DNA from 2 places in the Virgibacillus sp. GM2-2 genome. Region 2 is predicted to be linked to the other one. Evidence: predicted binding sites of a transcription regulator. Region 2 holds the regulator's gene; the other holds the start of a gene.
What was found. Region 2 encodes Rex, which represses fermentation and respiration genes when NADH is low (regulators of the CRP and FNR family bind a similar motif). Its sites were predicted from a motif close to TTGTGAAATATTTCACAA; they were not measured.

Region 1 (5,933 bases), on a different contig from region 2:
CATTCATATGGTGAAACGACCGGTATCTTCATATAAAGAAAATTATTAATAAGAAAACACCCCTCATATCAAAATGAATGAGGGGTGTTTTTATTTATGATTGTTTCGATTGTGTTTGAAATAATTGTATCACTGCTTGGATAAAGGCTACAACGGAAAGGAGCATGAATAGCCCTTTTGCAGAGTAACCAGAATATAATGCTCCCCAAAGAGAGAAAGCAGTTAAAAGAATGCAGAGGATGAACCCTATCATAGGCTTCCACTGTAACCCGTATTCTTGTTGATCGTTTACGTGTTTGTTCAGTTCCAATTTCGGCACCTACCTATTATTATTCATGTTCCATATGATCCATATGCTCTTGATGCTGTTCCTGTTTTGGTTGTTCTTTATTATCACCATGCTGATCGTGGTCATGACCAAATGACATCGTGAAAAGTGAACCAGCAACTATAATTGATGCCATTACAAATCCGTGAAACATCATATTCCATGGCACATGACCACCACCGCTAGCAAATTCCGTCATATGCATGAACATGAATAACTGAATTCCAGCTTGAATAACTGCAAGTACCATAATTGCAATTATTACCCAAGTAGTGGGTAAATCAGATTTTAATGCTGCCCATGCTGCAAGAACGGTCAATAAAAGTGAGAATACAAAACCTACGATATGATTAACTGGGATTTTTTTTGATTGTTCTGCCATATTAAACCACCATCCCGATTAAATAGACACCTGTAAAGATAAAAATCCATACAACGTCTAAAAAGTGCCAATAAAGACCGACTATGAATACCTTACGGCTGGTAATTGGTGTAATACCGCGCTGGAAAAGCTGGATTATTATCATAATTGCCCAGCCTATCCCGAGCGTTACGTGTAATCCGTGCGTTCCAGCAAGAATGAAAAAGGCTGACCAGAATGCACTAGATTGAATGGTTGCACCTTCATGTGTGTAATGGATAAATTCATAGATTTCAAAGCCGAGGAACCCTAGACCAAGTGCTAACGTGATAACAAGCCACGTGATTAATCCTTTTTTGGATCCTCTTCGCATCTGGTGAATCGCAATCCCACATGTAAAACTACTTGTCAGTAGAAGAAACGTCATAATAAGTGTGCCAGTTGGCTCAAATAATTCACTTGGTAAAGGTGCTTCTGCCGTCCGGCCGAACAATACAGCATAAGTGGCAAAAAGTGTTGAAAACAATGCGACTTCAGCAGCAAGGAATATCCAGAATCCAAGAATACTTAACCTACCATTTTCTGTGCGATACTCCATTGGTCCGGTGTTAGCTACTTGTTCACTCATTATTTTAACCCCCTTGCTGAGCGCTCAATCTGCTTAATTTCATCTACTTCTACGTGATAGCCATCATCATAGTCAAATGATCGAACTCCCATCATGATAATAGCACCAATTAATCCAATTACAGCTAGTGTAATCCATTCAAATACAAGTGCAAAGCTAGCAAAGAACAAGATTCCCATCATGATGAATGGTTTACCAGAATTACTTGGCATATGAATCGGCTCTAGTTTTTTCTCATCAAAAGTTTTTTCTCCAGTTTCTTTCATTTTCAACAGTGGATCATACCCAAGGTTATCTGGCAACGTTGCAAAATTGTAATGGGGAACAGGAGTCGGTGTTGCCCATTCTAATGTTCTGCCAAGTCCCCAAGCATCTCCAGTTTTTTCGCGTTCACTATTACGGAAGCTGTAATAAATGTTATAAACAAAAATCGCAAAGCCTAGTCCCATACCAAATGCACCAATTGTTGATATAAAGTTAAGCGTAAACCATTCTGGTGCAATATAGAATATTCTTCTCGGCATTCCGTCTAACCCAATAAAGTATTGTGGGAAGAAGCAGACATGGAAACCGATAAGGAAGAACCAGAAACTCCATTTTCCAAGTCGTTCGTTTAATTTATGGCCGAACATTTTTGGATACCAATAAATGAGTCCGGCAAAACACGCGAATACAGTACCAGCAATTAATACGTAATGGAAGTGGGCTACTAAGAAGTAGGAATTATGGAACTGGAAGTCTGCTGCAGCCATACCGAGCATAACACCAGTAACACCACCAATTACGAAGCTTGGTATAAAGGCAAGTGACCAAAGCATCGCCGTTGAAAATTCAATTCGCGATTTGTAAAGTGTACCGAGCCAGTTGAATATTTTAACCCCAGTCGGTACTGCGATAAGCATTGTTGAAATCGAGAATACCGAGTTAACAAATGCACCTGCACCCATTGTAAAGAAGTGGTGCACCCAAACTAGAAAGCTTAGTCCAGCGATGATAATGATTGACCATACCATCGCGTTGTATCCGAATAAACGTTTTTTTGCAAAGGTTGCTATTACTTCTGAGAAAATACCGAATGCTGGTAAGATAACAATGTATACTTCGGGGTGTCCCCACATCCAAAATAGGTTTGCCCACATCATTGGTAATCCTTCACCAGTAAGCGTAAAGAACTGGGATCCAAAAATACGGTCAATCGTCATTAATGCTAATGCTACTGTCAAGATAGGAAAGGCAAAAACAATAATGAAACAAGTAACTAATGTCGACCAAGTAAAAATTGGCATTTGAAACAATTTCATACCTGGTGCACGCATTTTTAATATCGTAACCATTAGATTAATACCTGTTGCCAAAGTACCAATCCCGGCTAATTGCAGCCCCATTAGGTAAAAGTTTTGTCCAGGACCAGGACTCATTGCTGCACCAGCAAGTGGTGTGTAACTAGTCCAGCCTGCATCTGGAGATCCTCCGATTACAAATGAAATGTTAAATAACATTGCACCAAAGAAGAAGGACCAGAAACTTAGCGCATTGACAAAAGGAAATGCAAAGTCACGAGCTCCAATTTGCAATGGAACAATAATGTTCATAAGCCCAATAAGAAAAGGCATAGCCATAAAGATAATCATTACAGTACCATGTGTAGTAAAAATTTCATTGTAATGCTGGGCATTTAAAAAGTTCATATCTGGAAAGGCAAGCTGTACACGCATCATGAGCGCGTCCATACCACCTCGAAATAACATTGCAAGCGCACTTAGAATATACATTATTCCAATTTTTTTATGGTCAACAGTAGTCAACCATTCGCGCCATAACCAATTCCACTTTTTGAAATAGGTAAGGATGAAGATGATTGCAGATGATACAAGTCCGATTGCAACCATACCACCATAAATCAACGGTTCTCCTGTGACAAAAAATTCATCCCATTCCATAATTACACCTACTTTCGATTTAATGTTCCTTATTGTCTTGTTGACCGTTATTTTCTAAATGCATTGGTTCCTCATAGGCATCCCCATAGCGTTTAATGTAATAATCCATACCTGCTATTGTGCCGTGATTCACCCATTGTAAATGTGTTGATGAGAATGTCATTCGGTCAACTAATCCTGGCGCTAATAGTTCATTATATTTTTCCTGCGTAAGTTTCGGTGCTTCTTGTTGTTTCTCACTTACCCAGTCATTAAATTCACTTTGACTCTCGGCATATACTTTGAAGGTATGCTCCGTAAATGCCTCGCCATTAAAATTTGAATTACGACCATCATAAACACCAGCTTCATCCGCTTGAAGGTATAGCTTTGTTTGCATACCAGCCATATTATACTTTTGCCCTCCAAGAGCTGGAATCCAAAGAGCTGTCATTGATCCAGCTGAAGATAAGCGAAATTCGATTGCACGGTCAGTAGGGATATGCAAATAATTGACCGTTTCAATCCCTTGTTCTGGGTAGCTAAAAAACCATTTCCAGTTGGCCGTTGTCGCATATACGACTAACGGTTCCTTGTCACTGGAAGACTCTGGAGGCTTTTCTAAATCATATAATGCCTGAACTGTCGGTATCGACAATAGTGTCACAATGATTAAAGGAATAATAATCCAAACTGCTTCAATTGCTTTATTACCATGAAGGTCTGGTTTATAGCTTTCTTTTTTTCGATTTGGACGATCACGATATTTAATAACGATAACCGTAAACGCCACATAAACCACTATAATAATCCCTGCCATATATAAAAGGGAATATAAAATAAGGTCTTTTTGAGTTTCTGCCACTGGCCCCTTAGGATCAAATACCACCATTTGATCGCAACCACTTAGCAGAAAAACAAGACCTAAGAGCAAAAAGGTAAACCATTTTTTACTCTGACGTTTTTTACGATTCATGCGGAACACTCCCACCGTTTAGCAATAGTAAAAATCAAACTAAATTGTTTGTGATAAGTATAACAAATGGAAATAGGTAAGTAGAGGAACTTGCGATAGTAAAATCAAATGTTCACTTTTTTGTAGATTTTTTGATACATAATGTTCTAGAATTCAGCCTGAAGCTTTGGAATCAGTGTAATTTTGTGAATGTTTGCAGTGTTTATGGATATGTTTTTATTCTAATTCTCCATAACTTTACTAGTACTTCCTATTTTATTTCCTGTTTATACGCCTTTCTAAACAATTATTAGAACTTATTGAGTTAACATTTTCGTTGCCCTGAATTTATCAATACAAATGAAACTAAGGCTATCGCTATTAACAAATAACTGAAGTGAATTTTATGCTACAATTTAGTTTGTCGGAAAATGGGAGGTGACAATACATATGGATTGGTATATGAAGGTTATCAAAAACTACGTTGGTTTCAGTGGGAGAGCAAGACGGAAAGAATATTGGATGTTTACCTTGGTTAACTTTATTATTTCATTGTTTTTAATGTTTTTAGAATATTATACGGAATTGATGATGTTTTCTATCCTATCAGGACTTTATTCATTATTTATTTTTTTACCATCACTCGCTGTTACTTTTCGTCGGTTGCATGATACAGGGAGAACCGGCGCCTGGATATTGATTGCGCTTATTCCGATTATTGGAGCGATTGTTTTACTTATATTTACTTGCTTAGATAGTGAAGAAGATATGAACGAGTATGGTGAGAATCCTAAGTATAGTTACTAAAGAGTTAGGGGCTACCTTCATGATTGAATGTGCTCTCATGCTATTGGCAGTTAAGGAAGTACGGTTACTCGAAGATTGACACTAAAGCGGACACTAGATTCCTTATTCGAGCAAAATTGGGGCGAATGTGTCTGTCGTGGACTCAGGGTACGCTATTTAATGAAAAGAGCCTGATTTCATCCTGTTTTTATCTAAATAACGCATCCTGAGTCCACTTAGCCCATAAAACAGGAGCTAAAAGCAAAAATAACGACTTCTGAGTCCGCTACTGATAGAACTATTCCAAGTGGATTAGTTCTCAGTTTATACAAGAAAAAAGTTATGTAAGATAAAATAATAATTTGTAAAATCGAGGGGGAATAAACATGTCAAATAATTTTATCGTAAACGTCGAAGCGGCAATACATACAAATGATCAATTTCTGCTCATAAAGCGATCGGAAAAAGAGGAACATGCTGGTGGACTATATTCGTTGGTCGGTGGAAAGGTTGATTTTCAAGAAAGTGAACTTAATGTCTTGGAGAATAATCTCAAGCGAGAAGTTTTCGAGGAAATTGGGCTTACATTAGAAGGGGATTTAAGGTATGTTCATAGCACAACTTTTATGACTGGTGATGTGCAAGTATTAAATGTGGTATTTCTCTGTACACGTTTTACTGGTAAACCTTATATTAAAAGTCCCGATGAAATTGAAGAGATTAAATGGATGACGTATAAAAAAATACAAGAATGTGATAGTATCCCCTCGTGGACTAAGTCAAGCGTTGTATTGACTGGAAAACTTATATAATGGAAAGACCCTGCTATTTGGCAGGGTCTTTACTTATGGTTTCAATAGTAGTTTAAATCCGTTTGTTTGATTCATTCTGGTTGCGTGATAGTTGCCTTCAACCCAATCATTCATTTGGTCGTGATACCATTGACTTTTGAAATG
Region 2 (5,933 bases):
TATGATTGGAGGATTAACAATAGGCGTTATACTAGGGATACTTTTTACAGGCAATTTATACTACGCTACGATTGTTAGTAGTCTAATAGGTATTACAATTGGATTTTTAATTGGACTCCCGATTGGTTTATTTGCCGTCCTTGATGGTACACTTTCTGGTCTCATGGGCGGAATGATGGGAGCAATGCTCGGAATTATGATTGCACCAGAATATCAGGATTCCATTATACGTATTATGTTTTTATTATTTATTTCTATCAGTATTCTTCTCCTACAAGTAATAAAGCAGGACTTCATGAATAAAAATTCAAATCAACCATTTATCATCTTATGTTTATTTGGATTCATTCTATTTATCATTATTTACAATCAACTTGGACCAATTGTTTAATCTATCCTTTTATGTTTATTAACGTAATGCAGTAGCGCAATTTCTTTAACAAAATTGCTAACGAGACATTTTGTGAACAGCCCTTTTCTTCCTATCATAAGATACTTTAATCGAAGGATTGAAAAGGATTGATTCATACGATGGCGTTAATCGATACGAAAGATTGGTTAAATCAATACTTAATTGGACGCACTGGACTGACGGAATATGATAAAGGCTTGCAACGGAACATTTTTTGCCATTATCTTTCTCCATATTTTCAGAACGTTTCAGAAGATTTACTGTATCAGCATTTACTTCAAAATGGATTTTTTGTTCCACAACCTACCGACAACAAAACAATCGAAAAGATTTGTACAAGTAATTTTTGGGAGGTCGCGGAAAACGAATTAAAAAAATTAAGCCTTGATTGGAATGGACCTGACATACCCGTATTTATTTTTCCATTAAATACAACCCACGACCAGCTACTAGTTGATTTAGGTGGCAAGTCTGGTTTGGCTCATTATGATAAGATTTTTTTATTTGTAAGTGGTGACACAACAGAAAAGGAATTACAGGCACTGATCACACACGAATATAATCACGTATGTCGGTTGAATTATTTAGATAAAAAAGAAAATAATATAACCCTGCTAGACGGAATAGTGATGGAGGGGCTTGCCGAAATAGCAGTGCTTTCAAAATTAGGTGAAGCTTATATGGCTAAATGGGCAACGCTATATCCCATTGAAGTTGCGTTAGAGCACTGGAAAAATGACTATATTTCCAATTTAACTGTCAAAAGAAACGATAGCTTATACAACGAATTGATGTTAGGTGGCAAGAAACAGCCAAAGTGGATGGGCTACAACATTGGGTATCATATTGTCTCATCTTTCTTTCACGAGGATGATAAAAGCATAAATGAAATACTCTACCACCCAACAACTAATATTCTACGTAATACGGCGTTCTGGTCTGAATGATAGAAAAACCTGATTTTCACTATTTAAATTGCGAACTAAACATGGTGCCAGGCCCTGCTCGGTAGAGGACACAGAAGCCCTTATTTTTACTTTTCATGCCTCTTTTATGGCTTAAAAGGACTCAGAATTCCTTATTTAGGTAAAACCAGGTTGAAATCAGACTTTTTGTACTGAATAAGGTCTCCTGTGTCCGCGAACAACACATTTACCCTAATTTTATGCAAATAAGGTATCTGGTGTCCGCTTATTTAATTATATAATCGATTCAGAGTAATTAAGAAGAAATACTTATCGCCAATCTTTAATGGCGAAAGCCTTAGTTGCCCTTATAGTGATATACATAAAACTAATACATTCCTATTAGTGCAAAAAAAATAGAGCCTACATTAAAAAGGCTCTATCCGTCATTTAGTTGGACTCTATTTTACAAGAACATGCCTTTTAGTTTTTACGAACTTAAAATCGTGTACATACGCTTTACTATTACCAGAAAAACAATAACGAAAGTGCTGCAATTGCTGCTAGTGACACGGCATAACCGCCACCATAGCCGTAACCACCGAAGCCACCCCAGCCCCAGCCGTAACCAAAGCCTCCAAGGTTTTGATTACCCATTGGTCTTAAAAAAACATGTGTGTTGTTGACGTTCGTAACAATTCCACGATGAACTCTTCCGTCTCTGGTTCGAATACCGACTGGGCGTCCCATATATTTTCTACATTGATCATAATAAGGATTACATGACATGCTAGTTTATTACTCCTTTCATGTTTTATGCAATGGAAAGTAATACTTTTGTCCATCCATTGTGTTAATAACATATGTATATGAAGAGTGCCCTGATTGGACAAAAACCCTGTAGTAGTTACTCTAAGTGCCATAATGGAATACGAACGAATAATTGTGGTGTTTTTCCAGATAATACATTTAGAAAATTATTTTGGAGGTAACTAGGAATGAGTGAAAATAGCCACAAACCATTAACTGCTTCTGAGATGGGAAACCTTTGGTCGTGCTATATGTCAAATAGTATGACGAAGTGTTTTGTTACATATGGTCTTCATGTTAATGATGATCCGGATATACAAGCCCATCTTCAATCTGCTTATGATCAAACAGTCCAGGCAATAAATATTATGGAAGATATTTTTCGTAACGAAAACTTCCCAATACCTATCGGCTTTACAGATCAAGACGTCAATCTAGAGGGGAAGCGCCTTTTCAAGGATACATTCTTTTTGGATTATCTAAACAAAATGGGAAAGTTAGGAACACCACAATACGGTAGATATCTGGCAACATCAACCCGTGAAGACGTAAGAGCTACACTCCAAACTTGTCTAACTAACGCTGTCAATCTGTACAATCAAACTACAGAAACAATGCTAGCCAAAGGTTTATTAATTCGAGCTCCTCATATTTCAAATCCAAAGAGGGTTAATTTTATCAAGAAAAAGTCATACATGGATGGATTTTCACTATTTAATGAAAAACGTCCGCTCAATGCAATTGAAATCTCGCATTTATCCACTAACTTGGAAACGAGTACGCTCGGTTTTATGATGTGTACTGCATTTGGACAAACTGCAAATGCAAAATCAGTAAGGCAATATATGCTTCGAGGAAAGGACATAACGAAGAAACACATTCGGATTTTTAGTGATAAATTAATCGATAATGATATACAAGCTCCCATGACGTGGGATGCTGATATTACTGATTCCACTGAACCTGTTTTCTCGGATAAGGTAATGATGTACCATAATGTGTTATTAAGTGCGGCAGGAATTGCTAACTATGGTGTAGGTTCTGCTGAAAGTATGCGTAAAGATCTTCCATTGACGTATATACGTTTGGCAGCTGAGACCGGACAATATGCCAACGATGGTAGTGATATTATGATTGAAAATGGTTGGATGGAAGAACCTCCTCAGGCTGACAATCGTAATAAATTGATCAATCAAAAACGTGAATAGAAGATAAAATCGATAAACAAAACCCAGAGGAATAGCTCCTCTGGGTTTAATTTAACTCATTTAATGGATAATGCTTTAAGAAATACACTAGTGCCTGTAACTCTACTGCTAGATCAATATGATGTACGCGTATATGATCAGGCACGGTAATTCTGGCAGGTGTGAAATTCAATATACCTGAAACTCCGGTCTGTACAAGCCGTTCTGTGATGGTATCCGCTTCACTTGATGGAACCGTTAATATTGCTACATGAACATTGTCCATTCTCTCTTCTAATTGATCTATGTGGTACACCGGTATGCCACCGATATCCTCCCCTACCTTACTTGGTTCTGCATCAAAAGCCATAACGATTTTTGTATTATTGTTTTTCATGAAATTATAGTGTAGGAACGCTGTGCCAAGGTTTCCTACGCCAATTAGTGCAACCTCTGTAACTTCGTCCTGATCCAAGGTTTCTCGAAAAAACTTTAACAGGTACTCGACATTATAGCCATAGCCTTTTTTGCCCAACGCACCAAAGTAAGAAAAATCCCTTCGAATGGTTGCTGAATCAACCTTAACGGCTTCACTTAACTCTTTTGAAGAAACTCTTGCCTTCCCTTGATGATGTAAATTATTTATAAATCGATAATATAATGGCAGTCGCTTGGCAGTAGCCTGCGGAATTTTATGTTGTGCCAAACTTACTCCTCCTTGTCATTTCGCAAGTAGTCTCCTGACTTACCGCCTTTTTTTTCAACTAAGTATGTCTTACCTATAACCATTCCTTTATCAAGCGCTTTACACATATCATAAATGGTTAATGCTGTAGCCGACGCTCCAGTAAGTGCCTCCATCTCTACACCTGTACTACCTTTCGTCTTAACAAACACCTCTATGGTTAATTCAAACATTTCATCTGCTACTTCCCAGTCAAATGAAATATCAATACTTTTCAATTGTAAAGGATGGCACATCGGAATCCAATCTGACGTTTTTTTTGCTGCCATAATTCCAGCAACTTGGGCAACCGCCAAAACATCACCCTTTTTCATCGTTTGATCATTAATTCCCCTATATATATCTTCCGTAACAAAAATGCTGGATCGCGCGATTGCTGTCCGTTCCGTTTCTTTTTTCTCACTAATATCCACCATTTTCGCTCTACCCTGTTGGTTAAAGTGAGTAAAATCTGTCATATGCTCATCTCCAAATATAACGTTATAGTACATTTTAGCAGAAAAAGGCTAATAAGTCGTGAATATATTCACAAAAATATTGCCTGGAAATTGGGTTGTACGATACACTGTTGTTACTGAGGTGAACGCAATGATTATTATGCAAGTCAATGATATTAGTAAGTCATTTGGCGCTGAGAAAATTCTATCAAATATTAAACTCGAAATAAAAGATCAGGATCGAATTGCGATTGTTGGTCGTAATGGTGCTGGGAAATCTACTTTACTTAAAATAATGGCTGGAGAATTTTCTTATGACGAAGGAATGATCCATAAACCTAAGGACCTTACGATTGGATATCTATCTCAACATACAGGACTTGAATCAACAAAAACAATTTGGGATGAAATGCTAGAAGTATTTGACTCTCTCCTTCAAAAAGAACAAGAGTTACGCAAGCTTGAAAAGAGTATGGAGAATTCATCTAGCCTTTCTGATGAGAAATATGAACAGCTTTTAAAAGATTACGATACAAAACAACAGGCATTTATAACAGAAGGTGGATACCAGTATGAAGCATCCATCAAATCTGTATTAAACGGGCTTCATTTTTTTGAGTCGGATTATCAAACGGAAATTAGCACATTAAGTGGTGGGCAAAAAACTCGTTTAGCGTTAGGAAAGCTACTATTACAGAAACCCGTTTTGCTTATTTTGGATGAACCGACTAACCATCTAGATATTGACACACTTGGATGGCTTGAAAATTACTTATCTAATTATCCTGGAGCAGTCACAATTGTATCCCATGATCGGTACTTCCTAGATAAGACAGTATCAATTGTCTATGAAATTTCCCGTAATAAGATGAAGAAATATCTCGGAACCTATAGCAACTATTTAGATCAACGTGCTCTCGATTACGAACAGGAGCTTAAAGAATACGAAAAACAACAAACGGAAATTAAACAACTAGAGGAATTTGTACAGAAGAATATTGTACGTGCCTCAACTACCAAACGGGCACAGAGCAGAAGAAAAAAGTTAGAGAAAATGGACAAACTAGACAAGCCTAAGGGTGATGAATCATCTGCTAAATTTTCCTTTACTACGTCAAAACGTTCGGGTAATGATGTCTTAAAAATTAATGACTTAGCATTTAAGTATGAAGATGGCAGTGACTATCTATTTAAAGGTATGAAATTGAACGTAAACCGAGGTGACAGCATAGCGCTTGTTGGACCAAACGGAATAGGCAAAACGACGTTGTTAAAAATGATTACTGGTCAATTTAAGCCAACTACTGGTTCCATTCAAATTGGAACAAACGTTGAAGTTGGTTATTATGATCAAGAGCAAACCAACTTATCCCCAAACAAAACTGTCTTGCATGAACTCTGGGATCATTATCCTAACGATAAAGAAAAAGACATTCG

Region 1: a site for Rex is predicted at 4,261-4,278, ahead of qoxA (cytochrome aa3 quinol oxidase subunit II). Genes of this name have one in related genera too.

Annotation. Positions count from the first base shown of each region.
Region 1 is NZ_JBUZWC010000006.1:105,448-111,380, forward strand. Features, by position in the region: gene ACY9Z2_RS09415 (spore morphogenesis/germination protein YwcE) at 1-49, shown strand, start outside; gene ACY9Z2_RS09420 (cytochrome C oxidase subunit IV family protein) at 95-310, opposite strand; gene qoxD (cytochrome aa3 quinol oxidase subunit IV) at 330-710, opposite strand; gene qoxC (cytochrome aa3 quinol oxidase subunit III) at 712-1,317, opposite strand; gene qoxB (cytochrome aa3 quinol oxidase subunit I) at 1,317-3,257, opposite strand; gene qoxA (cytochrome aa3 quinol oxidase subunit II) at 3,277-4,212, opposite strand; gene ACY9Z2_RS09445 (DUF805 domain-containing protein) at 4,642-4,998, shown strand; gene ACY9Z2_RS09450 (NUDIX hydrolase) at 5,364-5,789, shown strand; gene ACY9Z2_RS09455 (penicillin acylase family protein) at 5,823-5,933, opposite strand, start outside.
Region 2 is NZ_JBUZWC010000013.1:94,150-100,082, forward strand. Features, by position in the region: gene ACY9Z2_RS14510 (hypothetical protein) at 1-391, shown strand, start outside; gene ACY9Z2_RS14515 (DUF2268 domain-containing putative Zn-dependent protease) at 520-1,359, shown strand; gene ACY9Z2_RS14520 (hypothetical protein) at 1,843-2,106, opposite strand; gene ACY9Z2_RS14525 (DUF3231 family protein) at 2,316-3,335, shown strand; gene ACY9Z2_RS14530 (redox-sensing transcriptional repressor Rex) at 3,382-4,020, opposite strand; gene moaC (cyclic pyranopterin monophosphate synthase MoaC) at 4,023-4,517, opposite strand; gene ACY9Z2_RS14540 (ABC-F family ATP-binding cassette domain-containing protein) at 4,648-5,933, shown strand, end outside.